Regions from separate parts of the Thalassolituus oleivorans MIL-1 genome, predicted to be linked through region 2. Evidence: predicted binding sites of a transcription regulator. Region 2 holds the regulator's gene; each other region holds the start of a gene.

Region 1 (7,792 bases), 1.7 Mb from region 2:
TTGTTATGTTTGAGGTTCAGGTAAAATCCAAGCTTAGTACTTCACCGGTATCGTTTAGCTCATCCCAAGAACACCTTACTTCTGTTTGGCTATTGCACATCTTGCATAAAACCTCGCCGGAGGCACAATATTGAGTTGTATGATTACCAGATGACTCTGAGTCTTCAACTTCTAATTCAGAGAGACTGAACTGGATCTCTTCTCCACACTCATCATTACTACACGTTATCGTTGGCATATTTTCTCCTTAATTTTTATTTTCAAACATAACAGTTTTATTCATGCGCATGCGCGTTTTGACGCTTCGCTTCCTTTTTATGTTTCGAGTCTAACCCACTGTCTCTGCTACGAAAAGTGACTTAAACAAGTACCTCATATAGCGTGCAAACGCGCATGTGCGTTTACACGCTGATTTGACCTTTATATTTGGCACACTATCAATCTGCCCAAGTTTCTAACTTATTGATTAGTCTTGTATTTCTATTAATCGTTAGCGGCAATTCGAGCATGGAGATTTTGGTGGTGGGGCGTAAACGCGCAAAAAATCGACCAATTCACTAGATATACTGTATGCAAACTATAAAGCTATCAATAAATCTGAGCGTCTTTTTTATAGATATAGTGCAAGGTCAGAAGCTTTTATCAGCGTTTTCTGGCTACGCCTTGATAGGAATCGCTGTGTGGTAATGTCTGAATATTCAAGTGAGCCAGTTAGTTCCATTAAAGGCGTTGATGTGACTGAATTTCAAATGCACAGCTAATTGCTCTGCAATTAGAGCATGTTTCATACCTTCGTGAGATCAATATTTGTTGCTATTAAATCGAGGTTATGGCGAAAAAGTTTCGCTCTTACGGGAAAGGGTTAATCCAAGTTAGGCGGTCGGCGGCTGTGTCAGCCGCCTAGCTTTTTACGGTATCTTTTGTTCGTACTCAAGCCACTGCCTGACGGGTCATTTGTATTTGGTTTCGGGCGGCAAAGGCGGCGACTTCACCCACAATAATTAAGGCGGGGCCGCTGGCTGAATAGCGTTCGGCTAAGCGCGGTAGGTCCATCAGTACGCCGGTGTGTACTTCTTGGTTGGGTAGTGTGCCGTTGGCGATCAGGGCTACGGGGGTTGATTCGTTGAGGCCATCGCCCAATAAACGTGCGGTGATCATTCCGGCTTGTTTCAGGCCCATATAAAATACGCGGGTCGGATTTTGGCTGGGTTCGTAATCACCAAATTGGGTGTGGCCGCTATCGAGCATTAGGGCGTTGCCATATTGGCGATGTGTGAGTGGGATTTTCGCTGCGGCAGCGCAGCCTCCGGCGGCGGTAATGCCGGGTACGATATCCACTTCTACGCCGTGTTTCATTAAATATTCTAGCTCTTCACCGCCACGACCAAAGATAAATGGGTCGCCGCCTTTTAAGCGCACAACTTTGCCGTATTTACGGGCGCTGGTGAGCAGTAACTTTTGAATATCCACTTGGGTCATTTTGTGTGCGCCACAGCGTTTACCAACATGAATGCGGGTGCATTTCTTTGGTAGCATGGCGAGTATTTCTTCTGAAATTAAGCTGTCGTACAACACAATATCCGCTTCGCTTAATACGCGCATGGCTTTAATCGTCAGTAACTCTGGGTCACCTGGGCCGCCGCCTACTAGCCATACTTTACCGAGTGTTTGTTGGTTAGATTCTGATTGTTTTGTATTAAGGCTAAGTGTTTTTTTACTGTTCATTTTGATATCCACTTATTCGGCAGTCATGGCGTCGGCTGCGTTGGTTGCTAGCGCTTCGCGTTGTATTAATGCTTTTAATTCGGGTATGCACGAGCCGCAGTTAGTTCCGCATTTTAATGCTTCGCCTAGGGCTTCTGCGGTGGAGCAGCCTTGTTGAATACTGTTTTTGATGGTGTTTTCGCCTACTTGGAAGCAGGAGCAAATAATCGCGCCTTTGTCGGCTTGCTTGCCTAATGGGCGGCCTGCAAGCAGTGCTTTGCGATCATTGGCGCTGAGCGTTTCGTCGTTAAAGCGTTCGATCAACCACTGGCGTGCGCCAAAATCGTAATTTTGATGAATAAATATGACAGCTTGTAGGCGTCCATCCGTGAGTAGGGCGAGTCGGTAATGGTTGTGGCTAGGATCGCTCAGCGTTATCCAGTCGCCTTCGGGTAGGCGTGCTTTTAGGGTTTCGATTAATGCGAGTGGCGATTCACGGTCGGCAATTTCATAGCCGTGACCAGTCTCGGTAACGCCATAAATCCAATAGTCGGCAGGAAGTGGGCCAAGGTCTTTGCGGCTTAGAATAAATCCCTGCCAAGCGGTATTAAATGGGCGCGCGTTCACTTGAGTGAATTTTAATTCTGGCTGGCCAGAAATGGGATCGGTTGTTTTGGCAATTAAAGTACCCATGCGCGCTTTGCTGGCGTAACGATTGGTCCAGTGCATTGGTACAAATAATTCGCCTTTGCGCTGGCGGCCATCGTTAATGACTTGTGCGCGAACAATAATATGGCCGCGCTCATTATGTATTTCGACTAAGTCGCCGTGTTTAATGCCGCGCAGATTCGCATCGTCAGGATGAATGTCAGCATATGGCTCAGCGATGTGCTGGCCTAAACGTGCAGATTTTGCCGTGCGCGTCATGGTGTGCCAATGATCGCGAATACGACCGGTATTCATCACTAGGTCGCCTTGGGAATGTACTTCGGGTAGGCGTGCTTCTACGTTAATGAATTTGGCTTTACCGGTAGCGGTGTAAAAATGACCGTCGTCGAAAAAGCGCGCGCGACCACTTGGGTATTGGTCGTTAACTGGCCATTGAATCGGTGCGAGTGCATCGTACTGGCTGCGGCTCATGCCGACTAAACCGGATAAGTCGAAGTCGCGTTTACCGTTATTTTCAAACGCGGATAAACGGGCGTGCTCGTCGAATACATCACTTGCGTGTTCGTAATTAAAAGCTTCTTCATGGCCAAGGCGACGACCAACTTGAGAGATAATCCACCAGTCGGGCATGGCTTCACCCGGCGAAGGTAAGAATCCACGCTGACGAGAAATTCGACGTTCGGAGTTGGTGACTGTGCCATTTTTTTCGCCCCAGCTTGCTGCCGGTAATAATACATGGGCTGCGGCGGTGGTATCTGTGTTGGCCATACAATCTGATACCACAACTAATTCACAACGCTTCATCGCTTCTTTAACATCGTCGGCGTCGGGCATGCTCACCAATGGATTGGTCGACATAATCCAAAGAAACTTAATTTTGCCTTCTTTTACTGCATTGAATAAGTCGACGGCTTTATGACCAGGGCGTTCAGCAATGGTTGGCGCCTGCCAAAAGCGGCGTACTAAATCGCGTTCTGCAGCGCTAAAGTCCATATGGGCTGCAAGTTGATTTGCCAGCCCTCCAACTTCACGGCCACCCATTGCATTCGGTTGGCCGGTAATCGAGAAGGGAGATGCACCTTCTTTTCCGATACGTCCAGTAGCCAAATGTAGGTTAATAATGGCGTTGGCTTTATCGGTGCCAGCCGAACTTTGATTTACGCCTTGAGAATAAAACGTCACTGTTTTTGGTGTATCACGGAACCATTCAAAAAATAGATTTAAATCACTGCTGGAGACATCTAAAGGCTGAGCGAGTTCTTCGAAGGTTGCGCTACTGGCACTGGCGCTTTCAAGCGCTTCGGCAATACCATCGGTGTGGTTATGAATAAAGCTGTAATCCAACGCGTTACTTTGATCCATATAAGTCAGCAGGGCGTTGAATAAAAAGGTGTCCGATCCAGGGCGAATAGCTAAATGCAGGTCGGCAATATCACATGTCGCGGTACGGCGAGGGTCGATCACTACGACCTTCATTGCCGGATTAGCTTTTTTAGCTGCAACAATGCGTTGGAATAAAATGGGGTGTGCCCATGCTGCATTACTACCGACCATAATCAATAAGTCGGTTTTTTCTAAATCTTCGTAATTGCCCGGTACGGTATCAGATCCTAACGAACGCTTATAAGAGGCTACCGCAGAGGCCATGCATAAGCGCGAATTGGTGTCCATGTTGGCGCTGCCAATAAAGCCCTTCATTAGCTTATTCGCAACGTAATAGTCTTCTGTTAATAATTGGCCTGAACCATAAAAGGCAACGGCGTCTGGGCCGTGGGTATGTATAACTTGCTGAATCTTGTCGGCTACTAGGCTTAGAGCTTTATCCCAGCTCGTACGCTTGCCGTTCATGGTTGGATACAGAAGGCGGTCGGTGTGATCAATCGTTTCGTGCAGTGCAGAGCCTTTTACGCACAGGCGACCAAAGTTAGCAGGATGAGCTTGCATGCCAGCGACGGGTTGAACACTGCCCGTTTGAGCTGTTGTTAGATTGGCCGTTGGTGATATCTCTCCGGCTTGGTATTGAACAGTTACACCACAGCCTACTCCGCAGTAGGGGCATGTGGTATTGGTCTGTTGCAATTCCGTTATCATCATCGTTTGCCTTTTTTAACCAAAAAAAAAGCGCTCACAGAATCCCTGTGAGCGCCAATGCTCTTCTTACACAACACAAAATGGTGATACCGCCTTTGGTATCGGAGAGTCTTCAGGAGTGTAGCTACTAGAATTCCCTCATTGGTTTATTACGTATCAAGATTGGTGCCAAGTCTATATTTACTTTCTCTTAGTCAGCAACCACGACGGTATTATGAGGGTATCCAGAGGCATTGATTATGTTTTCAGCAAATCCACACCGACGATTCCCAATTAAGCTTTTGGTTTTTTGCACTGCAATAGTGCTTCGTATGTCTATTTTGTTGCACTTTGGTGCTAAAGCTTTGTGTTTGCCGACTTCGTTTCACTTAAGTTTGGTCGAATATTGACCGTTCCCCGCGTATTTACTTGCGATTTTTCATTTGGCATTACAATTGCTAAACAACTTTCGATGTTTCCCACTACAACGGCGTAATGAGGAAATAGAGCAATGGCGCACCCAAGGAGAATTCCGATATATGACCAGATAGAGAGACATCATAATGAGCAAGAAACGCATAATAGTCGTTGGCAACGGCATGGTTGGTCACAACTTTTTAAACACTCTAGCCACATCAGAACACGCATCCCAATTTGATCTCATTACTTTCTCAGAAGAACCACGTCTGGCATATGATCGTGTTCAACTGAGTAAATATTTTTCCGGCGCTACCGCAGAAGATTTATCACTAACGACTCCTGATCATTACGATGACTTGGGTATTACCTATATTGTTAGCGATAAAGTCGTTGGTATTGATGCCAACAATAAAACCATTACGACCTCTACTGGACGCGTTGAAGGCTACGATAAGTTAGTTTTGGCGACAGGTTCTTATCCGTTCGTTCCTCCTATTCCTGGCAAAGATCAAGATCATTGCTTGGTATACCGTACTATCGAAGATTTAGAAGCTATTTCTGCATCGGCAAAAGTGAGTAAGACCGGTGTTGTTGTGGGCGGTGGTTTATTAGGTTTGGAAGCGGCTAATGCTTTGCGTGAGGCGGGATTAGAAACTCACGTTGTTGAATTTGCTCCGCGTTTAATGGCGGTTCAATTAGATGAAGGCGGCGGTAAATTATTACGCCGTAAAATCGAAGATTTAGGTGTAACGGTTCATACCGAGAAAAACACCAAAGAAATTGTGGCGGGTGAAGAATGCCGTTATCGCATGAATTTTGCGGATGGCTCCTTCTTAGAAACCGACATGATTTTATTTTCTGCAGGCATTCGCCCTCAGGATGAATTAGCACGCCAATTTGGTTTAGATATGGGTGAGCGCGGCGGTATCGTTGTGAACGATTATTGCCAAACATCAGAAAAAGATATCTATGCGATTGGTGAATGTGCGCTTTGGGATAACAAAATCTACGGCTTGGTTGCTCCTGGCTATCAGATGGCCAAAGTAGCGATCCAACATATTGTTAGCCAACTAATTACCCATGAAGACCCAGCACTTGCCTTTAAAGGCGCAGATATGAGCACCAAGTTAAAACTTTTAGGTGTTGATGTCGCGTCGATTGGGGATGCGCACGGTCATACGGCGGGAGCACAAAGCTATGTGTTTAGCGATGATGTTGCCGAAGTATATAAGCGCTTGGTTGTTTCGGCTGACGGTAAGAAATTACTGGGTGCGGTATTGGTGGGCGAAGCTGAAGCCTACGGCACGTTATTGCAACTAATGCTTAATGATATGGATATTCCGGGTAGCCCTGCGGCATTAATTTTACCAGCAATGGGTGACGAGCCTGCGGTTGGTCTAGGCGTGTCGGCACTGCCTGATACGGCTCAAATCTGTTCTTGTTTTGATGTCACCAAAGGCGATATTAATGCGGCGGTTCAAGGTGGCTGTTGCACCATGGGGGACATCAAGGGGGCCACGTTAGCATCGACGGGTTGCGGCGGTTGTTCTGCCTTAGTTAAGCAGGTGATGGACGCCGAGTTAGCATCTATGGGTGTTGAAGTTAACAATAACTTGTGTGAGCACTTTGCTTACACGCGTGCTGAGTTGGCCGACATTATTCGTATTAAAGGCTACACCAGCTTTAAAGAAGTGGTATCTGGACATGGCTCTGGCCACGGTTGTGAAATTTGTAAGCCGACAGTGGGTTCTATCTTGGCGTCGTACCAAAATGAGTATGTGCTGAAAGAAGAGTTAATGCCGTTACAAGATACCAACGACATCTTCTTGGGCAACATGCAAAAAGACGGTACATATTCTATTGTCCCGCGTATTGCTGGCGGTGAAATTACTCCAGAAAAACTCATTGTGTTAGGCCAAGTCGCTAAAGAGTATGACCTGTACACCAAAATTACGGGTGGTCAGCGTATCGACTTATTCGGTGCACAATTACATGAATTACCCGCTATCTGGAAGAAACTAGTAGATGCAGGGTTCGAAACTGGCCATGCCTACGGTAAATCACTGCGTACTGTTAAATCGTGTGTTGGTAGTACTTGGTGTCGTTACGGCGTTCTTGACAGCGTTTCAATGGCATTGGCATTAGAGAATCGATACAAAGGTTTACGCTCTCCGCACAAAATTAAATTTGCGGTGTCTGGCTGTACTCGTGAATGTGCTGAAGCACAGTCGAAGGACATTGGTGTTATCGCAACCGAAAAAGGTTGGAACTTGTATGTGTGTGGCAACGGCGGTATGCGCCCTCGTCATGCAGACTTGTTCGCAACCGAACTTGATGATGACACCTTAGTTAAATACATCGACCGTGTGTTGATGTTCTATGTGCGTACTGCTGATCGTTTACAGCGTACATCGGTGTGGATGGAAAACATGGAAGGTGGTTTGGATTACCTACGTGACGTTGTAATTAACGATAAATTGGCCATCGCAACTGAATTAGAAAATGAAATGACTAAAGTTGTTGATACTTACCAGTGTGAGTGGAAAACCACCATTGAGTCACCTGAAAAACTAAAACGTTTTGCCCATTTTATTAACGCGGATGAGCAAGACAATAATCTGCAATTTGTGCGTGAACGTGGACAGCGTCGCCCTGCAACTGAGAAAGAGCGCATTGCATTAGTCAATGTCACTGCCGAGTAATAAGGAGCGATTTATGTCTACAACTACATCACATACAGAACAGCAGGGGAATACTATGACTACTTGGACAAACGTTTGCTCGTTGGCCGATATTAATCCTGACACCGGCGTGTGTGCGCTGGTGAATGGCAAGCAGGTTGCCGTATTTCGTTACGGTGAAGGCGAGCAGGTTTATGCCATTAGTAATTTTGATCCATTCGGTAATGCTAATGTATTATCGCGCGGTA
Region 2 (7,792 bases):
CCAAGTCGATGGTAAGAAGAAACGCGGAATTAAAAGTCGTATTTTCAGCGTGTTTAATATCTTTAATATCTTTGGTTCGGATGACGAATAATTATGAATCAGATAGCCGTAGTGCAGAATAATGCCGGTAGCGATATTGAAGCGAATAAAGCACAACTGGCGATTTTAATAGCCGATGCGGCAAGCACTGGCGCTAAAGTTATTTTGTTACCGGAAATGTGTTTATGCATGGATGGCAGTCAATATCATCACATCGCTGAAAATACCGAATATACCGCTTGGTTTGCGCACCAAGCGCAGCATTACGGTGTTTGGTTATTGGTAGGGGCAATTCCTCAACTATGTCCAGACGGTGATCCACGCGTGCGTTCTGCGTTATTGGTATTGAATGAGCAGGGTGAGCAGGTTAGTCGCTACGATAAAATTCATTTATTCGACGTTAACGTTGGCGATAGCCAAGGGCGTTACGCAGAGTCAGAACGCTTCGCCCCCGGCAGTGAATTACTGGTGGTTGATAGCCCTGCGGGGAAAATAGGTTTAGCGATTTGTTTTGACCTACGTTTCCCTGAACATTTTCAAGCGTTACGAGATTTAGGTGCTGAAATTTTCGTCGTGCCTGCAGCATTCACCTACACCACCGGCGAAGTACATTGGCAAACCTTATTGCGCGCTCGCGCGATAGAACAGCAATGCTACGTCGTTGCCGCTAACCAATGTGGCTGGCACGATACTAAACGGCAAACATGGGGGCATTCGCAGATCATTGATCCTTGGGGCAAGGTTATGACCGAGCTTGACCATGATATGGGCGTTACAAGTGCCGAGATTGATTTGCAAAGAGTGCAGGATGTACGTGAGAAAATGCCGTTATTGCGCGGGTGATTTTTCGTTTTTGTGATTGTAGGAGCGGATCTTATCCGCGAAAGCCCATACCGCTTAGGTAATGTTTCAATTTGCACCACCTTCGCGAAAAAGTTTCGCTCCTACGGTACAGAATAAGCATCGATTGTAAGAGCGATCCGGGCGGCGATCCGCTTATCCGCGAAAGGTCTTTACCCCATCTGGGTGCGAATAAACTGAAACAACTTCTTAAAATTTGTCCCTGGCTTTGGCGGTTCGCTGCTCATTTCTTTTTGTGCATTACGCACTAAGTTTCGCAGTTGCTGACGATCAACATCCGGATATTCTTCGATAAAATCATTCAAGCCATTGGCGTCATCGAGTAAGCGTGAACGCCATTGTTCTTGCTGTTTGATCAAACGACCGTGCAGTTCGCTCGACGGGTCGAGTTTGTCTACCGCGGTTTGAATGGCGTCGAGGTCTTCGTCGCGCATGATTTTACCGATGTATTGAAAATGACGACGACGGGCTTCATGTTTAGTGATGCGTCGACTTTCTACTAAGGCATTTTTCAGCGTTTCGCTAATTGGGAGGGTATCCCATTTTGCAGGCGCCAAGTTGCTTAGGGTTTCGCCTAAAGCTTGGAAACGGTGCATGTCGCGCTTTAATTGTGATTTGCTGATTTCGCCATCGTCAAAATCATCGTCGTCGTAATACTTGCTCATAAAATCGGGATACCGGGTTACAGGTAGAACAGGGTTGCCAGCCCTAAGAATGTCATAAAGCCAACAACGTCGGTGACGGTTGTGAGGATAACGCCGCCCGCTAGTGCTGGGTCGATTCCTCGTGCTTTTAATATTAACGGCAATGCGGCGCCAGTGATGGCGGCGACTAACAGGTTAATGATAATCGAACTGCCGATAATCAGGGCAATTTTTATGTCGTGAAACCATGCAAATGTCACAATGGCAATTACGACAGCCCATAATATCCCGTTGATTCCAGCGACAATGAGTTCACGATTGAAGAGCCAGCGGAAGTTGGCGCCGCTGAGGTGCCCTAGTGCTTGGCCGCGAATAACCAGTGTCAGTACTTGGCTGCCTGCAATACCGCCCATGCTGGCGACAATCGGCATTAGCACGGCTAAGGCAACGACCTGCTCGATGGTTTTATCGAATAATCCAATCACGGCCGAGGCGGCTAGGGCGGTGATTAAGTTGATCCCTAGCCACACCGCGCGTCGGCGACTGGTTTTTAGTGCCGGTGCGAAAGTATCTTCGTCTTCATCCAAACCAGCCATACTCATCAACGAGTGGTCGGCGGTTTCGCGGATAACGTCAACCACGTCATCGATGGTGATTCGACCGATGAGCACGCCTGCGGCGTCTACAACCGGTGCAGAAACTAAGTCGTGACGTTCGAACAGCTTGGCCACGTCAGTGTCGTGCATGGTCGCCGGAATGATTTTAGCGTCCGTGGTCATGACTTCACGCACAGTTTGTTGTGGGTCACTGACCAGTAGTTTACTGACGGGTAACAAACCGATGAATTCGTTTTGTCGGTTTACCACCAAAAGATTATCGGTCATGGCCGGCAATGATTTATGCCGACGTAAATAGCGCAACACAACGTCCAAAGTAATCTCTGGGCGAATCGTCACGGTATCCGTGTTCATCAAGCCACCGGCGCTGTCTTCTGGATAGCCTAAGATGGCCTCCACTCGCGCTCGATCGACTTGGTCCATCGAATCTAGAACTTCTTGAGTCACACGCTCAGGAAGTTGTTGCAACATGTCGGCCACGTCATCGGTGTCGAGGTCGGCGGTCATGTCGACAACTTCAGCCGCGCTCATATCCGATAAGAAATGGCTTTGTAGTTCTTCGCTGAGGTATTGAAGAACTTCACCCTCGAGCTCTTTATCAACTAACTCCCATAAAATTTTACGGGCCTTAGGCGGAGAGGATTCGATTAAATGGGCGACGTCTACGGGTGCTAAACCCGAATTTAGGATGCGCTGAACCTTGGCCAAAGCACCACTCTCTAGGGCGGCGTTAAGGCTATGCAGTTTGGCTTTTGCCTTTTCCGTATGTTGTCCCATGGGATGGCTCTGGTTGCGCAGGAGTTGACCAGAATTCTAGCCTGAATAGCGCCTATATACCATGAAAGTACTCGCAGTATTAGCGCTAATTTGCTGTTTTATAGCGGATTATTCACCTTCGTCGAAGAAACGATTGATAAGGTCTTGGAGCGCGGTAATGGCTTCTGCTTCGTCACTACCTTCGGCTTGAAGTTGGATCTCGGTACCTTTGCTCGCGGCCAACATCATGACGGCCATAATGCTTTTGCCATCAACCAACCGGCCGGGATAACCGACTTTTACTTGGCTAGAAAAAGCAGACGCTGTAGAGACTAATTTGGCCGCTGCACGGGCATGTAGACCCAGTTTATTGATAATTGTTATTTGGGTACTGATCATGAATTAATGGCCTGTCGATTCGGAAAGCCGCGCGAGTTCACGGTGACGAACTTGCACGTTGGGATAATATTGCTGGAATTCTGCTGTCAGTTGCTCTGCCATATACACAGATCTATGTTGACCACCTGTGCAGCCAATGGCGATGGTCATGTAGCTGCGGTTGGCATCAACAAAACGCGGCATCCAGCGTTGCATAAATTCACTAATACTTTGTTGCATATCTTTGACGTCATCGTACTGACTCAAAAACGCTTGTACCGGCTGCTCTAACCCCGTGTGGTGCCGCAAACTTTCATCCCAGTAGGGGTTAGGTAGATGGCGGACATCGAATACATAGTCGGCATCGATGGGAATACCGTGCTTAAAGCCAAAGGATTCAAACAGGATCGACATATCGCCGTCGCGTTTATCGGCTACACGTAATCGAATTAAGCTGCGCAGCTCATGTACCGACATATGCGTGGTATCGAGCGTTAAATCGGCCATGTTAGCCAGCGGATCGAGCAGTTCTTTTTCTTGCTCAATGGCTTCTGCTAGTGAGATCTTCTTACTGGTAAGAGGGTGTTTTCGGCGCGTGGCGCTAAATCGTTGCAATAAGACTTTTTCACTGGCATCGAGATAAACCACATCGAGCTTGTAATGGTCGTGCGGGAGGTCGCGTAACACTAATTCGATGCGGTCAACCGCATGAGCAAGATTGCGAGCATCAACGCTTACGGCAATTTGGGTGAGCTTTTCATTGCCGTTGGCTTGTTCGGCAAGGGCGGGAAGTAGACCAATGGGTAGGTTGTCGATGCAATAAAATCCGAGATCTTCCAGTACATGCAGTGCACTGGACTTACCTGAGCCGGATCGGCCGCTAATCACTACCAAACGCATGGGCCTACATTCCTTGTGGTATTAAGTTCCGGCGGCTGCGCGCTGGAATAGTTGACGATTGTCCGGAGCGCAACGTAATGCACTGCGATACGACTCTTCATTGAAATTACGGGCCAACATTGCCAATACCTGCAAATGTTCTTCCGTTGCTTCTTCTGGTACTAAGAGTGCGAACACCAAATCTACTGGTTTGCCGTCAATGGCGTCGAAGTCGATTGGCTCGGCAAGGCGTAATAGCACGCCAAAGGCCTGTTCACACTGAGGCAACCGACAATGGGGAATGGCAATGCCTTCCCCTATGCCGGTACTACCCAGACGTTCGCGTCCGAGTAGTCGCTCATAGATTTCATCCGCTGAGCTATCGCTGATGGATTCAGCGACCAATCCTGCTAGGAATTCCAGCAACTTTTTTTTGCTGGATACCTCTGCGTCCACCAAGGTGTGTGTTGGTGAGAGGATATCGTCAATGCGAAGTGTCATGGAGTTAGCCTTGTCCGTGTAGCCGCGCGACTGTTTTTTCTTTGTGTTTTAACACTTGTCGATCGAGCTTGTCAGTCATTAAGTCAATGGCAGCATACATATCATCATGCTCTGACTTGGCATGGATATCTGTACCTGTAACGTGAATGGTTGCTTCCGCTACTTGGCGGCCCTTTTCAACGGTCAGAGTAACCTGTCCGGTAGTGATGTTGTCAAAGTGACGTGTCAGCTTTGACATCTTTTCCTCAACGTATCCCTGCATTGCTTCGGTTACATCTACGTGGTGACCACTGATATTGATTTGCATGCCCAGTCTCCTTTTTGTCTACTGGCTCGTTGTTGATCGTCAGATAAGCTGTTTGCGCTCGTTAGAGGGCGGAATCATCATGGCCTCGCGGTACTTAGCAACGGTACGGCGCGCGACCTGGATGCCTTTGTCGCCTAGTAATGCCGCGATTTTATTGTCGCTTAATGGCTTACGGGCATTTTCTTCAGAAATTAGTTTTTTGATCATGGCACGAATTGCGGTAGATGAACATTCACCACCGCTATCGGTACTGACGTGGCTTGAGAAGAAATATTTCAGCTCAAAAATACCACGAGGGGTGTGCATAAATTTCTGCGTGGTAACACGAGAAATTGTCGATTCATGCATGCCCACGGCTTCGGCAATGTCGTGCAGAACCAGTGGTTTCATTTTTTCTTCGCCTTCTTCGAAGAACTCGATCTGATATTCGACGATCTTAGTTGCCACCTTGAGTAGGGTTTCATTGCGGCTTTGTAAGCTTTTAATGAACCAGCGAGCTTCTTGCAGGTGGTCTTTGAGGAAAGCGTTGTCGGTGCTGTTATCGGAACGGCGAACTAAGGACGCATAATCGGCATTGACGCGCAGACGCGGTGCGATTTCGGGGTTGAGTTCGACTCGCCATTCGTCACGAATATTACGCACTAAAACATCGGGAATGACATATTCAGATTGATCAGGAGAGATGCCTGAGCCCGGTTTTGGATTGAGTTCTTTAATTAAGCGCAGCACATCTTTGAGCGCTTCTTCTTTTAATTTTGCTTTACGCATCAGCGTTGGATAATCACGACTGCCGAGTAACTCGATGTGTTCACGAATCACGAGTTTGGCTTCTGCTAACCAAGGCGTTGCTTCTGGTAGCTGCTGCAATTGTAGTAACAGGCATTCACGCAAGTCGACACAGAACACACCGGCAGGATCAAATTGCTGCAGACGATGCAGCACTGCCATGATTTCGTCTTCTTCAACTTCTAATGCTGGATCAAGGCTGGTGAGAATATCGTCGACAGTGGTGTGTAAGTAGCCATCGTCGTCGGTGCCATCAATCAGCATTAAGGCGATTTCGCGATCGGTATCACTCATCGGAGTGAGATTAAGCTGCCACAAAAGATGGTCTTGTAGGCTATCGGTGGTGGCATGACGAGAGTCGTAATCGAAATCGTCGTTTATTGCGCCACTACTACCACTGCTGGAGGAAACGCTGGCAGTGGTTTGGTAGGTATCTTCCCATTCGCTGTCGTTGGGTAGATCTTCTGGAATTTTATCGTCAGACCATTGTTCATCGAGCGTGTGATTGTCTTCAGAACGCTCTCGGGCTTCGTGATCTATTTCGTTTTGTTCTTGTTCAGTTTTTTCACCACGGTGTGCTTCTACCTCAGGATTCGGATCGTCGTACTCATCCGTTTCTAACATCGGATTGGAGTCGAGCGCCTCCTGAATCTCCTGCTGTAAGTCCAAGGTGGACAGCTGGAGTAGGCGGATGGCTTGTTGCAACTGAGGGGTCATGGTCAGTTGCTGACCCATCTTTAACTGGAGAGACGCTTTCATGGAAACTTAACGATTACCTATCTACGGCAGAAAAATAGTGTTTATGCATTATAGGCTAAGCCTGTGCTTATGGAATCTATCTTGCAAGCACGAAACCCGATTGATTCGATCATAGCCTGATGAGGGGGCTAGAATCAAAGGCGGAAATCGTTACCCAAGTAAACTTTTCGCACTTGTTCGTTCGCTAAAACTTCTTCTGCGGTGCCTTCCGCAATGATATGGCCCCCACCGACAATATAGGCTTTTTCACAGATGGCGAGGGTCTCACGCACATTGTGGTCGGTGATCAGTACGCCGATGCCGCGGTTTTTCAGCTGCCGAATAATATCCATGATGTCGGATACGGAAATGGGGTCAACCCCTGCGAATGGCTCATCCAGTAGGATGAAAGATGGCTCTGCAGCTAATGCGCGAGCTATCTCTACGCGTCGACGTTCGCCTCCTGATAACGACATGCCTAAGCTTGCGCGGATGTGCTGAATGTGGAACTCATCGAGCAATCCTTCAAGGCGCTCTAATCGTTGTTTGCGATTTAGATCCTTACGCGTTTCTAAAATTGCGAGGATATTGTCGGCCACGCTGAGCTTACGAAAAATCGAGGCTTCTTGGGGTAAGTAACCGATTCCTCGTTGCGCGCGCCCATGCATAGGCAGGTGGCTCAGGTCTTCGTCGTCGATCTTGATACGTCCTTTGTCGGCTTGCACAAGATTAACGATCATATAAAAACAGGTCGTTTTGCCTGCCCCGTTAGGGCCAAGCAAACCAACAATTTGACCGCTGTGTACCGACATGGATACATCTTTTACCACTTCACGGCCGTTGTAACTTTTCGCTAGGTGTTCAGCTTTCAGCGTTTTCATCAGTGGCCTGTTGCGGTTGGATAATAACTTTAATACGACGATCGCCAGAAGAGCCGCTGTCTGGCGTAGCTTGGCTGTCGTTGCGTGTGCCGCCGTCGGCTTTGACGGTTTCTTTGTCCATGTCGTAGACGATATGCTCGCCACTAAATAGGTTGCCATCTTGTTCTAATTGCGAGTCGCCGGTCAGTGTAACTTGGCGGCGCGCGGCAAAATAGTCAATCCGATCACCATGAGCGCGAGTCATAGGTTTACCAGCGGTCACTTGTTGTTGATAGCGCGCTGGTTCCCCATTATTGCCTTCGGCTACGGCTTTTTCGAGCGTGTTGCCGCTACGTAAAATCATCAATCGGTCGGATTCAATACGCAACGTGCCTTGAGTCAGAATGACGTTACCTTCGTAGATAA
Region 3 (7,792 bases), 540 kb from region 2:
TTCTAAATGGTGCGCTGGTATCGTTCGTTGTTCTTGCGCATCTTTCTTTGGTTCTGGAGTGTGGTGTTTATCGCTATGTTTACAGCGGTTCTCACTGGCTTGTGGATCGAGGATGATTACTTACGCCAAGCCACTCCAAACGAAACCCTTCTGTTGGTGCGCATGATCGAGCGCCAGCGCCCAGTCATGGTTGAAGATCGTAAATTGTGGCGACGTATTCGCCCCGGCTGGAATCTTGTTGCCGCGCCAATGGATATGGTGAGCCAGCTCCCACACGACCTTGAAGAGTTTGTTGATGAGGCGGCTGATCGCAGTCAGGTTTTGCGCGGGCAAAATGACGGTTGGTTATTGGTTGGGCCTATTCGCCGTGGCGATTATCTATATGTGGCCGTTTCACGCATTGGCTGGCAAAGCATCCTAGAAGATGAGGAGCGTTGGATGCTACCCGCAGCAATGGTGCTGGTGGTGACCATATTATGCTTTGTACTCGCTTGGAGCTTAACTCGTCCAATTCGGCGCCTGCAGTATGCGGTAAAACAGCTCGGAGGCGGCGATTTTGATATGTCGGCATTGAAGGTTGATGGTCGGCGTCGCGATGAAATTGGCGCGTTAACTAATGAAGTTGTCGATATGGCTGCGTCATTACAGCGCTTGCTGCACAGTCATCAGCAGCTGCTGCGTGATGTCTCTCATGAATTACGTTCACCATTAACGCGCCTGCAGATCGCGCTCGGTATTGCTCGTAAAAAAGACACTGAAAATCGACTTGGAGCAGAGCATGCTCGTATTGAGCGGGCGGTTACTCAAGTTGATAGCTTAATTGGTCAGATGTTGGATTTAGCGCGCCTGCAAGAGCAAGATCAACATCAGCTACAGCTCAGTGATGGTGTGGTGCAGGAGCATCTCGAGCAATGGCTAGCCGATGCGGATTTAGAGATGGCGGCGCGACAAGTAAGTGCTGCGATTAACTGGCCTGCAGAGCCCATATCGGCGATGTGGGATTGGTTGTTGATTGAGCGGGCATTCGATAACTTATTGCGCAATGCTATTCGCTTTGCACCAGAAGGAAGTGCACTCACGATTAGCCTGCAGCACCAACAAGATGAGTTAGTGATTAATATTCGAGATCGCGGTCCCGGTGTGCCAGATGATCAGTTAACTCGTATCTTTGATGCCTTCACTCAAGTTGATACCGCTCGAGACCACGCAGCGGGTGGCTATGGTATTGGCTTGGCATTGGTTAAGCGCATTGCTGAGCTGCACGGTGGGCGAGTAATTGCAACGAATGCCATGCCAGGTTTATCTGTCAGTTTAGTGATACCGATCATCTTTTCAGAGGCCTAATACCTTATTTGTATAGAATTTGGTAGCGCTTTTTGTTATAACTCTCGGCCCTTTGCCTCTGTGCCCGCTTGGTAGTTCTGGTGCGGTCGGCATACAACACTCATTGCGATGGAACTGGACAAGCACTATGTCAGAAGATTTCAAACAAGCGGCGTTGGATTATCATGAGTTTCCAAAGCCAGGCAAAATCAGTATTGAACTGACTACGCCAGCTCAAACCTCACGCGATTTGTCGTTGGCCTACAGCCCAGGTGTGGCAGAGCCAGTGAAGGCAATTGCTGCCGATCCTGAAAATGCTTACCGTTATACAGCGAAAGGTAACTTGGTTGCTGTTATTACTGATGGTACGGCGATTCTTGGTTTGGGTAACTTAGGTCCATTGGCTTCCAAACCAGTAATGGAAGGCAAGAGTCTTCTGTTCAAGCGTTTTGCTGGTGTTGACTCAATCGATATTGAAGTTGAATCAGAAAGCCCACAAGCTTTCATCGACACCGTTCGTCGTATTGCCAATACTTTTGGCGGCATTAACCTTGAAGATATCAAGGCGCCTGAGTGTTTTGAAATTGAACGCACTTTGATCGAACAATGCGACATCCCAGTATTCCATGATGACCAACACGGTACGGCTATCGTAACCGTTGCCGGTGCTATGAATGCACTGGAAATTGTTGGCAAAAAGATCGAAGACGCAAAAATGTGCGTACTTGGTGCCGGTGCTGCCGCAATTTCTTGCTCTAAATTGATGATTTTGGCGGGTATGAAGCCAGAGAACATCTTCATGTGTGACCGTAATGGCGTGATCCATTCTGGCCGTACTGATTTGAACCAATATAAAGCCGGTTTCGCGGTTGAGACTGACAAGCGCACAGTGGATGATGCACTTGAAGGTGCAGACATCTTTTTGGGTTTATCTGGCCCTAACATGGTGACTGGCGAACAGATCAAAGCAATGGCTAAAGATCCAATCATCTTTGCTTGCGCAAACCCAGTTCCAGAAATCATGCCTGAAATCGTGAGCGAAGTTCGTCCAGATGCGATTATGGCAACTGGTCGTTCAGACTACCCGAACCAGGTTAACAACGTTCTTGGCTTCCCATTCATCTTCCGTGGTGCATTAGACGTGCGTGCTAAGCGTATTAACGAAGAGATGAAGTTGGCTGCAGCAAAAGCATTGGCTGGTTTGGCGAAAGAACCAGTAGCTCAGGAAGTGTTGGATGCCTATGGCTTAGAATCTTTAGAATTCGGCCGCGAATACATCATTCCTAAAGCGGTTGATACTCGCTTGTTGGGTGTGGTTTCTTCGGCTGTTGCTAAAGCAGCAGTTGATACTGGGGTGGCATCAAAGCCTTACCCAGCAAACTACCCACTGAAAACTTTGGCAGATATCTAATAGCTGTTAAATAAAAAAACCGGCTTCGGCCGGTTTTTTTATGTCTGCTATTCGCTAGGTGTTTACTGAATCAGGTACCGCGACAGCGTTTGTTCGTAGCTATTAATAATATTCTCATAGCGTCCATTGCTACGCAGCGTAGCAATGCCTTCGTCGAAGGCATTGCGGTATTCTTCGTTACTGAACGCCATAAAATATTCACTAGGTTCAAACAGCTCTACCGCCGTATAAGAAGCTTGATAGCGCATATCTGGCGGATTTCTATGACGTAATTTGCTGAGGTAATAACGGAAAATAAGACGATCCATAATAATGGCATCGCAATCCCCATTGTAAAGCGCTTCTACTTGTTCGATTTGCTGTGTGTATTCTATATAGCTGGGCGCCAAATCCGCGGTGATGGCGAAGGGTTTCGGTAGCAACTGTTTGGCTAGGCTAAAAGCCCCTATGCGCAGATCGCTTAGATCACTTACTTTTTCAATGTTATAGCCTGCGTCTTTTAAGGTAATGATGACGTTATGGAAGATCATCACGGGTTCGCTTGAAAAAAATGCTTTGGGTGTTAGTTGTGGTTGAGTTACTAACAATGCGTTCAATTTTCCTAGATTGAAATCGTCAACGTTCTCGGCATTGCTACTGTAATGAACGTCGCTGTCCAAACCGCTCGCAGCCAGCGCTTCACTTGTTAGGTCTAGGGTGATGCCACTATTGTTGTGGGGAATAACGTACGGAGGTATTGATAAGCTAGTACCAACATGCACGACCACGTCCGCTTGCGCTGGATACAAGAAAAGTGCGGCTAATGTTGCGATAAAAGAGACTGGGATACGCATTGGCTAAGCTTCGTTAAGACTTCTTAATGATCATAGATCAATGTAGCGATATTGAGGTAGAAGGAAATAAAAAAACGGGCCATAAAGGCCCGTTTGGCTGGTAAGGTGATCAATCCTAGGGACTGATCAGCGTCACCTTAGCTCTTCTTAGTCTTCGAACGCTTACGCTCGTTCTCAGTTAAGAACTTCTTACGTAAACGAATGCTGGTAGGTGTTACTTCTACTAGCTCGTCGTCTTCGATAAATTCCAACGCTTGTTCTAGGGTGTGTTTCACTGGTGGCGTCAAGTTGATCGCTTCGTCTGTGCCTGATGCACGAACGTTGGTCAGCTGCTTCGCTTTGGTTGGGTTAACCGTTAGGTCGTTATCGCGGCTGTGTAAGCCAACAATCATACCTTCGTACACTTCTAAACCTGGCGCTACAAATAAGCGACCACGTTCCTGCAGAGTGAACAAGGCATAACCTAAGATTTTACCTGGAACCATTGATACCAGTACGCCGTTGTGGCGAGTAGAACCTAGTCCAGATTGTACTGGGCCGTAATGATCGAAGATGTTGGTCAGGATGCCTGAGCCAGAAGTCATGGTCATAAACAAGCCACGGAAGCCGATCAAGCCACGTGCAGGCATGATGAACTCAAGGCGCACACGGCCTTTACCATCTGGAACCATGTTGGTCATTTCAGCGCGACGGTTACCCATCTCTTCCATGATCGAACCTTGGTGCTCTTCTTCGATGTCGATAACAACTTGTTCGTACGGTTCTTGAACTTCGCCATCAACGATTTTTTGCACAACTTCAGGTTTTGAAATACCCATTTCGAAGCCTTCGCGACGCATGGATTCAATTAATACTGATAAGTGCAATTCACCGCGGCCAGATACTTTAAATTTCTCTGGCGAGTCGCCGGGTTCAACGCGCAATGCCACGTTGTGGATCAGTTCTTTGTCTAAACGGTCTTTGATGTTGCGGCTAGTAACATATTTACCTTCACGACCAGCAAACGGTGAATCGTTTACCTGGAAGGTCATGCTAACAGTTGGCTCATCAACGCTTAGTTGTGGTAATGCTTCAACATGACCAACGGCACATAGCGTGTCAGAGATGTTTAAGCCATCGATACCAGAGATACATACGATGTCACCAGCGTGTGCTTCAGGAACATCAACGCGTGTTAGGCCGTGGAAACCTTTCACTTGCTGGATACGACCTTTGCGCACATCGCCTTCAGCAGTGATTAGCTGAATGTCAGTGCCCGGCTTTAATGTACCGCGAGAGATACGGCCAACCCCGATAACACCAACGAAGCTATCATAATCCAATGCAGAAATTTGCATTTGGAATGGACCTTCGCGATCCAATTCTGGCGGAGTTACGTGATCGACGATCATTTGGAACAGTGGCGTCATGTCATCAGCCATTGCTTCTGGATCTAGACCTGCAATACCGTTTAACGCAGATGCATATACAACAGGGAAGTCTAATTGCTCTTCGGTCGCGCCAAGACGGTCGAAAAGATCGAAGATTTCATCCATAACCCAATCAGGGCGAGCACCAGGGCGGTCAATCTTGTTGATAACAACAATAGGACGCAGGCCGCGCTCAAACGCTTTTTGAGTTACGAAACGAGTTTGTGGCATTGGACCGTCAACGGCATCAACCAACAAACATACTGAGTCAACCATCGACATAACACGCTCAACTTCGCCACCGAAGTCGGCGTGTCCAGGGGTGTCTACGATGTTGATTGGGTAATCATTCCAACGAATGGCGGTGTTTTTCGCCAAAATGGTAATACCGCGTTCTTTTTCTTGGTCGTTCGAGTCCATGACTCGCTCGCCGCCCTGATCTTTACGATCTAGGGTGCCAGATTGCTCTAAAAGTTTGTCTACCAGAGTAGTTTTACCATGGTCAACGTGGGCAATAATGGCGATGTTTCTTGGAATGTTGCTCACAACAGTAGCCTTCGTGATGGGAGTGTCTGACGCCGTCACGTAATTGGAAGGTATCAGGGTCCGGTGTCAGTTCAAAAATCGAGGCCGGATTATACCTGAAGTTGAGCCTTTACGGGATATCAATTTTTGTAAGAGGAAAGCGCTTTTTTTGTGCCGATTTTCATGTACTGACGGTACGTTGTGAACCTATAATGTGCGGGCTTGTATCGCGTTACGCATATAAGAGCCTTATTTGCATCTTATTGGTGCATGATCGCTCATTTGTGCTCTAATTTGGAACAAAGTGGTGATGAGTGGTCGTTAAAAACCCAGTATTTACGCGGGTCTTTAGATTGATGGCAATGGCACACTACTTGCTCAGCGAAAGGGCATGGCAAGCCGGGTTTAGTCCCGAATGAAATTGAACCAGCATCTGGAGACGTTAAGATGTCAGAGAACACTCTGAATTTGATCAAAGAAAATGATGTACGTTGGGTTGACCTGCGTTTTACTGACTTTAAAGGTAAAGAGCAGCACGTAACTATCCCAGCGAGCTATGTGAACGAAGAATTCTTCGAAACTGGCCAGATGTTCGATGGTTCTTCCATCGCTGGTTGGAAAGGCATTAACGAATCAGACATGATCCTGATGCCAGATGACGACACGTCATTCCTTGATCCGTTCACTGAAGACGCTACCTTAGTATTGCGTTGTAATATTGTTGAACCTTCAACTATGCAAGGTTACGAGCGCGATCCACGCTCTGTTGCTCTACGTGCTGAGCAGTTCCTAGCATCTACTGGTTTGGGCGATACAGCATTCTTCGGTCCAGAACCAGAATTCTTTATGTTTGACGATGTACGTTGGGGCGCAGACATGTCTGGCTCTTTCTGCAAAATCAACTCTGACGAAGCTGCTTGGAATACTGCAGCAGTGATGGAAGGCGGCAACTTAGGTCACCGTCCACGCGTTAAGGGCGGTTACTTCCCAGTGCCACCAGTTGATAGCCATCACGATATCCGTGCTGCTATGTGTAACACTATGATGGCCATTGGTTTGGACGTAGAAGTTCACCATCACGAAGTGGCGAACGCTGGTCAGAACGAAATTGGTGTGCGTTTCAACACACTGGTTAAAAAAGCTGACGAAGTTCAAATGTACAAATACGTTATTCATAACGTAGCGGCTGCTTACGGCAAAACTGCGACTTTCATGCCTAAGCCAATCGTTGGTGACAACGGTTCTGGTATGCACGTTCACCAGTCTTTCTGGAAAGACGGCGTAAACCAATTTGCTGGTGATTTGTATGCTGGTTTGTCTGAAACTGCCCTGTTCTACATCGGTGGTATCATCAAGCACGCTAAATCACTGAACGCTTTCACTAACCCAGGTACTAACTCTTACAAGCGTTTGGTTCCAGGTTTCGAAGCTCCAGTAATGTTGGCTTACTCTGCGCGTAACCGTTCAGCGTCTATCCGTATTCCTTACGTAGCGTCGCCAAAAGGCAAGCGTATCGAAGCGCGTTTCCCTGATCCAATTGCTAACCCATACCTAGCATTCGCTGCTATGTTGATGGCTGGTATCGACGGTGTTAAGAACAAGATTCACCCTGGCGATGCAGCTGATAAAGACTTGTACGATCTAGAGCCAGAAGAAGCGGCTAAGATCCCACAAGTTTGTGGTAGCTTGCGCGAAGCAATGGACAGCTTGAAAGCTGACCACGCTTACTTGACTGAAGGTGGTGTTTTCACGCCTGACATGATCGAAGCGTATATCAATCTGAAGATGGAAGAAGTTTACCGTGTTGAACAGACGACTCACCCTGTTGAGTTCGATCTGTACTACAGCGTGTAATACTCTACATTGCTAATGAAAAGGGGCTCTTCGGAGCCCTTTTTTATTGTCTAACTGCTACTATAGAGCGGTTATCACCATGAGGTTGTTGTGTGAACTGGGATCGCCAAGCGCTGTTGGAAGAACTGCGAGAGTTTGACTGGTCGTTTAAGACGACAGAACTAAGCCCTAACTTGGCCGCTTATTGTCGTCACTATAAGCTGAATTTTGACGATACTGGCCTAGCTTTGCAGTATACGGCCGGATTGGTATCGCTTGCAGGATTTAGTATCGCGGTTCAGAGTTGGCGCCAGCCTGAGGCTCGAGGAACTGCGATTCTGGTTCATGGTTACTATGATCATATTGGGCTTTACGCCAGCTTGATCGATTTCTGTTTGCGTCAGCAATTCAACGTCATTGTTTTCGATCTGCCAGGGCATGGCTTATCGAGTGGCGAG
Region 4 (7,792 bases), 710 kb from region 2:
GGATATCACCGGCTGGGACATCGTAATACTGATGTAAGTGACCTTTTTGTCTTCTAAGCGCTCGAGTGAGGCTTCGATTTAAGGCGACAATACTCGAAGGCTTTTCACCGTCGACGAAACTTGGCATCAGATCAAATGCCGCATTTTTAGACATGACGTCGATGAGCACATCACTAACGGTAATCAGCGTTGGCGCATTAGTTACTTGTGCTTTTGAAGACACTTTCACGGCTCTTTCGTGCGGAATAAAGTAGCCGGATTTAGGCTTGGCAATGACTAGGCGCTGAGCCTCAAGCCTATGTAGAGCATGCTGAACAGTCGCCTTAGAGACTTTGTGGTCTTCGCAAAGTTGGCGGATGGATGGGAGCCGAGCACCGCTCTTCCAACGGCCATTGGTAATGCCTTCTCTTAACCACGTTTCAAGTTCTAAATAGCGAAAGTTATTCATTCGTCCTCGTGCTGTCTAGTTCACCCTGCTCAACTGTACCTATTATTTATTCAGAATCTATACCTAATATAGGAACAATTAATGGTGTTTCATAGCGAGGTGGCCTGCAGCAGAGTAAAACGTATGACTAACATTCCTCTTTATAATCTTGATAGCCCCAAGCATATTGCGAATGGGACTATTCATGTACGGCTGGTATCTGGATTATTTCAGCGTCTGCGCTACTTAGTGTCAGCTCCATTAGTGACACTATTTGTCGTCATGGCTTGGGTTCAATACGACGGCAAACAGGCCATTCAGTTTTCGTTAGCAGAGCATCAATTACGAGTGTTTGCTTGGAGCCTTTCGTGGAACGATTTGCCTTTGCTGGCAGGGCTATTGATCGTCGCGGCACTAATATTGTTTGTAATGGCAATGACGATTGGTCGCGCTTGGTGTGGTTTTGCATGTCCACAAAGTATCTGGAGCTGGATGTTTATTCGGATTGAAGATTTTACTGAAGGTAATTCGCGTAAGCGGGCAAGAAAACAACCGTTAACATTCAATCGCATGATCAGAAAGCTAACCAAACATGGCTTATGGATAATTGTTTCTGCTGTAACCGCCTTTAGTTTTTCAGCCTATTTTTTTCCTAGTCGAGAGTTATTGCATGGGCTATTAACGTTTACGCTGCCAGTTGATGTCGCCGGATGGTTATTAATCATGTTCGGCTTAACATACTTAAATGCAGGTTATGTGCGCGAGAAAATATGCCTTCATGCTTGTCCTTACGCACGTTTCCAAAGTGTTATGTTTGATCGCGATACCTATACTGTTAGCTATGATGTCGAGCGAGGAGAGCCTAGAAACAAAAGTAAGGCTCTAGGCATAAAAGGGGACTGCGTAGATTGCACTTTATGTGTTCAGGTTTGCCCCGTTGGTATTGATATCCGCAATGGTTTACAAGCGGCGTGCATTGATTGCGGAGCATGCATCGACGCATGTGACAGTGTCATGCGTCACTTAGGTAAACCGAAAGGACTTATCCGATTTGCATCAGATAATATACTTACTGCTAGTAAAGCACGCTTCTGGCGTCCACGTTTATTTGCTTATTCAGCGGTTACTGCTGTGTGCATCGTCATCATAACGATAGGTTTTGTGAATAAAACCGATCTTCTATTCAATGTTCAGCGGGATAGAAATGAATTATATGTACTTCAAGCTGATGATAGATTGTGTAATTCATATCAGGTCAAAATAGAATCGTTTGTTCATGATTTAGATTCAGTAGAAATTACTGTAAATGGCTTAAACCAAGCGACGGTTGAGGGGGCCACCAATTTATCGGCACTAAGTGATAATGCACAGTGGCAACTGATAAAAGTGTGCACAAAGGAAGATCTGCCCTACCGGACAAAAATAAATTTTGTAGCGACGAGTGGAGAAAAATCCTGGCGACAGATCTCCACGTTTATTGCGCCTTCAACGTAAGCACTAAGAGAATTCAAACGTTAGTTATTTTGATACAGTAGTATAAATACTGCGATCAGTAATATGATCGAGACCGATTGCCAAAATACGACTGGGTTTCTCTCCAGTAAGGGCGGTTTTGTTTTAGTTAAAAAGGTTTTACTGGGATGGCGTAAATCGTAAACAAACTCAGATAAATCCTCATAGCGCTTGTAAGGATTGACGTATACGGCCTTGCGAATAGCATCGTCAATCCATGCAGGAATTTCGCAGTCATCGCTAATCAGTGATTGATACTTTAGTTTGTTTTGTGCTGTTTTACTTCTAGCTTTAGCGATATTCGAACCATAAGGTAACTTGCCTGTTAGCATCTGATAGGTGATCACACCTAATGAAAACTGATCGGAATAGATGCTGCCGTTCTCACCTAAAAAATATTCTGGTGCGCTGTATTGTGCAGTGCCTAAGATCAATGGCTGATCGATAGCGCTTTCCATCTCTTCTAAGCCAGCGACTAAGGTGGCACCAAAGTCGATGATCTTCACCGTACCGCTTTGGTCAATCATGATGTTATCGGGCTTTAAATCTTGGTGCAGCATTTCTAAACGATGGAATGCTCGCAGTCCTTTAGCTATTTGCTCAACAATGTCGCGCACGTCATCTAGGTTCGGCTTTGGGTTGTCACGCATCCATTGGGCAAGATTCTTACCTTCAATAAATTCCATTGCTACATATAAAAACTGTCGTTGGCGGGCATTGGCTATAGGCTTTAGTACATGAGCACTGTCTATTCGCTTAGCAATCCATTCTTCCATCAAAAAACGTTCTAAATAGGCGGGGTCGTTACGTAAATCAATTGAAGGAATTTTAAGAATCACGCGTTGGTCAGATTCAATATCTTTAGCCAGAAATACATGACTGCGACTCGTAGAATGCAAACCACGAATAATTTCGTAGCCATCGAATTCCATGCGAGCATCCAGCTCTGGCGGGAAAGGTAAGTCGGTAATTTGTAGTTGAACCTCGTTGAGACCTTGATCAGGCAAGTCGTCGATGCGTAATATCTGAATCGTGAGGTTGTCATCACTCTTGTTGGCAAGAGCTTTATCGACAATTGTTTGAGCGGCTAAGTCTAAGTTGTCGCCACTCTGTTTTATGCTGGCAATAATATCATTGGCACTGACGAATTCATGCACTCCGTCGGTAGCTAACATATAAATTTCGCCTTTGCTTACGGCAAAGGTTTGGTAGTCGATATCCAGTTGTTGATCAATGCCAAGCGCGCGACTTAAATAACTTTTGTCTTCCGATATCCACAGGCGATGATCGTTAGTGAGTTGCTCCATGGATGTATCATGCAAGCGGTAGACGCGCGTATCGCCAACATGAAAAACATGTGCTGTATTGGACTTGATTATTAAACAACTAAAAGTGCAGACGTAGCCCTTGTCTTTATCGTAACGATATTGACTTTGACGCGTTTGTGAGTGCAGCCATGAGTTTGTGGCGTATAAAACACGCTGTGCGGACTGCTTTACCGACCAAGTTTCGGAAGTACAGTAATAATCACTTAAGAAACCATTAATAGCTGCCGCGCTTGCTATTTGGCTGACGGTGCTACTGCTAATGCCATCAGCAAGAGCGATGACAATGCCTTTAGAGCTAAGCTGGGGTTCTTGCGGAATAGCAACGCCATGAAAGTCTTGATTGAGATCTTTAATGCCCTTATCTGAGCATTGTCCAACGGTTACTTTCAGGCATCTTTCCATCATTATTTCCCTAAGAAAAAAGCCCCAGTAATAACTTACTGAGGCTTTTAAGTTACCGTCTTTTATTTAAAGACAGCCCGCGTTCTATTAAGCATTACGCTTTGGCTTAGTCAGTACGTGAGTAGTGTATAGAGTTAGGCCAGTGAACGCCAAACCACCGACAAGGTTACCGATAGCGGTTGGGATTTCGTTCCAGATGAAATAATCAGCGATAGAGAAGTCGCCACCCATAATGATGCCAGAAGGGAACAAGAACATGTTTACTACTGAGTGTTCAAAACCCATAAAGAAGAACAACATAATTGGCATCCACATGGCCAAAACTTTACCGCTTACTGAGGTGGAGATCATTGCGCCCACAACGCCCATTGATACCATCCAGTTGCATAGCATGCCGCGGATGAAAATAGTCAACCAACCGTCTACACCATGTTCGGCGTAACCTAAAGTACGCGCTTCACCAACAGAAGCGATCTTGGCACCCACAGCACCTGGATCCGTGTTGAAGCCCATTGTAAAAACAAAAGCCATCATAAAGGCAACCGTTAAAGCACCGGCGAAGTTACCGAGAAAAACTAAGCCCCAGTTACGCAATATGCCGCCGACGGTTACACCTGGACGTTTATCTAATAATGCTAATGGACACAAGACAAACACACCGGTTAATAAGTCGAAACCCATTAAGTACAGCATACAAAAACCGACAGGGAATAGAATTGCACCGATTAAAAACACACCCGTTTGGACCGCGACGGTTACCGCAAATGCCGCAGCCAATGCCAAAATCGCACCTGCCATATAAGCACGAATTAATGTATCGCGCGTCGACATAAAGATTTTAGATTCGCCTGCATCCACCATCTTGGTGACGAACTCCGCTGGAGCTAAATAAGACATAGTCTCACCTCATAAGGTTATTAAAAGTTAGTCAATCGTTTGGACAGCTTGGCTCGGAGCCAAAAAAAACGGCGTCCTCCCACAAACAAAAATTGCTCGTGAGATGGACGCCGTTATCCAGAATTCTTTAAATTGTAAGAGCCGCCGTTGGCTCACTAGTTAACATCACTGCATGAGCTATGCCATGTTTAATAATAAGAAAAATCCTGAGTTATTCTTCGGATTTTTTGCGGATTGAGCCAATATTTCGTTTGAGTGCTTTGATTGCTGCACTTCTAAAGTGCAGAGTTCGTTGTTTGCGCTTTAGATTGGTTCGTATCTCATTCTGCGCTCGTGTCCGATTTTGTCCCGCTGACGCATTCAGTGCTAGATTCTCACTCATAAGATTTAAGAATAGTTGAAGATAACAACTATTCATTTCATCTATCTGAATCCTCTGCGTACACTGAATTCAATCATTGCTATCCACTAGGAGAAATCGAATGGATTTCCAGCACTCCCCCAAGGCTCAGGAATACATCAAACGCGTTTCTGAGTTTATGAAGAACGAGATTGATCCGATTGAAGAAAGCTACTTGCGCGAGTTGCACAGCCTAGACGATAAGTGGGTTGTGCTACCGATCATCGAGGAGTTAAAGGCAAAAGCGAAAGCCGCAGGCCTTTGGAATCTATTCTTCCCGAATGAATCTCACGGTGTTGGCTTAACCAACCTTGAATACGCACCGTTGGCTGAGATTATGGGGCGCTCGTTTATTGCGTCTGAGATCTTCAATTGCAATGCGCCAGATACCGGCAATATGGAAGTGCTAGAGAAGTACGGCACGGCCGAACAGCAAGAGAAGTGGCTAAAGCCATTGATGGCGGGTGAAATCCGTTCGGCCTTTTGCATGACTGAGCCCGGCGTGGCGTCTTCTGATGCCACCAATATGGAAGCAACCGCAATTGTTGAAGGCGACGAAGTCGTACTTAATGGTCGCAAGTGGTGGACTACCGGAATCGGCCATCCTAACTGCAAAGTCGGTATTTTTATGGGGTTAACCAACCCTGAAGCACATCGTCACCAGCAGCATTCTATGGTGTTGTTCGACTTTGACACACCTGGTGTGAAAATCGAGCGCATGCTGCCGGTGTTTGGTCACTACGATGAGCCGTTCGGTCATGGTGAAATGACATTCGATAACGTGCGCGTGCCGTTAAGCAACATGATCGCAGGCCCTGGCCGTGGTTTTGAAATTGCCCAAGGTCGCTTGGGGCCTGGTCGCATTCATCACTGCATGCGTTTAATTGGTGGGGCGGAGAAAGCGCTTGAGTTGATGTGTAAGCGTGCCGTTAGCCGCACGGCATTCGGTAAACCGATTGCCAATCTGGGTGGTAACCGCGACATCATTGCCAATGCTCGTATGAGTATTGAACAAGCGCGTTTGTTGGTTCTTAAGGCCGCGTGGATCATCGATAAGGTCGGCGTTATGGCTGCCATGAGTGAAATTTCGCAAATCAAAGTAATTGCCCCGAATATTGCGCAACAAATATGCGATGCGGCGATGCAGATTCATGGTGGCGGCGGTTTATCCGATGACTTCCCATTAACCGGTATTTACGCTCAGGCTCGCGCTTTACGACTGGCTGATGGCCCTGATGAAGTGCACCGTGGATTAGTAGCGAAGTTTGAACTGATGAAATATCGCAAATACATGGCAGAAAAGTAAGAATCAAACGGATGTGGCACAAACGGCTCTTAAGTAGCCGTTTGTTCGCGGACTAGAATGCGATACACCTCTGGTCGAAGCGTTCAGCGATAATTTAAATTAGGGTAAATATACAATGAAACACGTTTTAATTACCGGTGCCGCTAGCGGTTTAGGTCGTGCCTTAGCGCTGCGCTTTGCTAAAGCTGGAGCCCATATTTGTATCGCCGATATTAATGCTGACGGTTCGCAAGAAACGTTAGCCATGGTCAAAGCTGCCGGCAGCGATGGTTGGATTTATTCTTTGGATGTTCGCAGTCCTGAACAATGGCAAGCGCTAGCTGAAGAAGTGAGTCAGCGTTGGGGCAGCATTGATGTCGTCATTAACAATGCGGGTGTTGCTACTGGAGATCGTATTGATGCCGGTGAGTGGGCGTGGTGGGAATGGATCATCGACATCAATTTAAAAGGTGTGGCTCTTGGTTGTCGAACCTTTACACCTTTGATGAAAAAACAAGGTTCTGGCTACTTTATTAACGTTGCATCGCTTGCCGGTTTAATGGTGGCACCTTCGATGGCATCCTACAACGTGACAAAAGCCGGTGTTGTTGCACTGTCAGAAACTATGCATTACGAATTAAAACCGTACGGCATTGGCACTACTGCATTATGCCCGGGCTTCTTCCGCACCAATTTAAATGTGGGAATGAAGACATCTGATCCGGATATGTTGAAATTCGTCGATAAAGTCTTCGAATCATCCGCTTTAGATGCTGATGATGTAGCTGATGCGGCTTACGTCTCGATGCAGAAAAATGAACTGATTTGCAATCCGCATCCCGTCGGTCGTCGTGCATATTTTGTAAAACGCTTTCTGCCTTGGATTTACCGTAATCAAATCGGCAAGATGGCTGAAGCATTGAAAAAGCGTGAAGAGCGCAGGAAGTAATAATATGTCTAAGGAATATATCGATCAGGCCAAGGCCTTACGCGATAGCGACAGTTTTAATGTTGAAGCGCTAAATGCTTGGTTGCAGCAGCAGGTTGACGGTTTAAGCGGTACGCCAGAGGTTCGTCAGTTTTCTGGTGGAGCTTCGAATTTAACCTATCAATTGAGCTACCCTGCGCAAGCGGATGGCAAGCCAGTCGATTATATTATGCGACGTCCTCCGTCGGGCCATAAGGCCGCCGGTGCTCACGATATGAAGCGTGAATATAACGTCATGGCGTCGTTAAAACCTGTTTATCCTTATGTTCCACAAATGATTGCTATGTGTGATGACCAAAGCGTTATCGGTAGCGATTTCTACGTTATGGAGCGCCTAGTTGGAATTATTCCTCGCGGTAATTTACCGAAAGGTATGCAGCTGAGTGCAGAACAAGCACGAGATCTATGCATTTCCACGTTTGACAAACTTATCGACTTGCATCAAGTGGATTACAAGGCAGCGGGTCTTGATTCATTAGGCAAAGGCGAAGGGTATGTGCAGCGCCAAGTTGAAGGCTGGACGAAACGCTATGGTAAATCGAAAACATGGAAT

Evidence for each region. The regulator sigma-54, encoded in region 2, starts transcription at its own class of promoters, with help from an activator protein. The targets are predictions, from matches to a motif close to TGGCACNNNNNTTGCTNT.
Region 1: nirB (nitrite reductase large subunit NirB) is a predicted target of sigma-54. The motif match lies at 4,888-4,905, and genes of this name have one in related genera.
Region 3: glnA (glutamate--ammonia ligase) is a predicted target of sigma-54. The motif match lies at 5,865-5,882, and genes of this name have one in related genera.
Region 4: TOL_RS00205 (formate/nitrite transporter family protein) is a predicted target of sigma-54. The motif match lies at 4,734-4,751, and genes of this name have one in related genera.

Annotation. Positions count from the first base shown of each region.
Region 1 is NC_020888.1:1,542,650-1,550,441, forward strand. It holds gene TOL_RS18935 (hypothetical protein) at 17-238, opposite strand; gene cobA (uroporphyrinogen-III C-methyltransferase) at 931-1,725, opposite strand; gene TOL_RS06970 (nitrate reductase) at 1,738-4,467, opposite strand; gene nirB (nitrite reductase large subunit NirB) at 5,007-7,565, shown strand; gene nirD (nitrite reductase small subunit NirD) at 7,579-7,792, shown strand, end outside.
Region 2 is NC_020888.1:3,253,935-3,261,726, reverse strand. It holds gene TOL_RS14995 (YhdP family protein) at 1-91, shown strand, start outside; gene TOL_RS14990 (carbon-nitrogen hydrolase family protein) at 94-882, shown strand; gene yjgA (ribosome biogenesis factor YjgA) at 1,053-1,565, opposite strand; gene mgtE (magnesium transporter) at 1,583-2,938, opposite strand; gene TOL_RS14975 (HPr family phosphocarrier protein) at 3,047-3,316, opposite strand; gene rapZ (RNase adapter RapZ) at 3,320-4,195, opposite strand; gene ptsN (PTS IIA-like nitrogen regulatory protein PtsN) at 4,217-4,675, opposite strand; gene hpf (ribosome hibernation-promoting factor, HPF/YfiA family) at 4,680-4,982, opposite strand; gene TOL_RS14955 (RNA polymerase factor sigma-54) at 5,022-6,527, opposite strand; gene lptB (LPS export ABC transporter ATP-binding protein) at 6,662-7,387, opposite strand; gene lptA (lipopolysaccharide transport periplasmic protein LptA) at 7,368-7,792, opposite strand, start outside.
Region 3 is NC_020888.1:3,796,112-3,803,903, reverse strand. It holds gene TOL_RS17495 (HAMP domain-containing sensor histidine kinase) at 7-1,344, shown strand; gene TOL_RS17490 (malic enzyme-like NAD(P)-binding protein) at 1,472-2,734, shown strand; gene TOL_RS17485 (substrate-binding periplasmic protein) at 2,797-3,567, opposite strand; gene typA (translational GTPase TypA) at 3,705-5,522, opposite strand; gene glnA (glutamate--ammonia ligase) at 5,949-7,355, shown strand; gene TOL_RS17470 (alpha/beta hydrolase) at 7,448-7,792, shown strand, end outside.
Region 4 is NC_020888.1:40,736-48,527, forward strand. It holds gene TOL_RS00190 (aminotransferase-like domain-containing protein) at 1-448, opposite strand, end outside; gene ccoG (cytochrome c oxidase accessory protein CcoG) at 530-1,921, shown strand; gene TOL_RS00200 (bifunctional protein-serine/threonine kinase/phosphatase) at 1,942-3,669, opposite strand; gene TOL_RS00205 (formate/nitrite transporter family protein) at 3,757-4,566, opposite strand; gene TOL_RS00210 (acyl-CoA dehydrogenase family protein) at 5,049-6,272, shown strand; gene TOL_RS00215 (SDR family oxidoreductase) at 6,388-7,200, shown strand; gene TOL_RS00220 (phosphotransferase family protein) at 7,205-7,792, shown strand, end outside.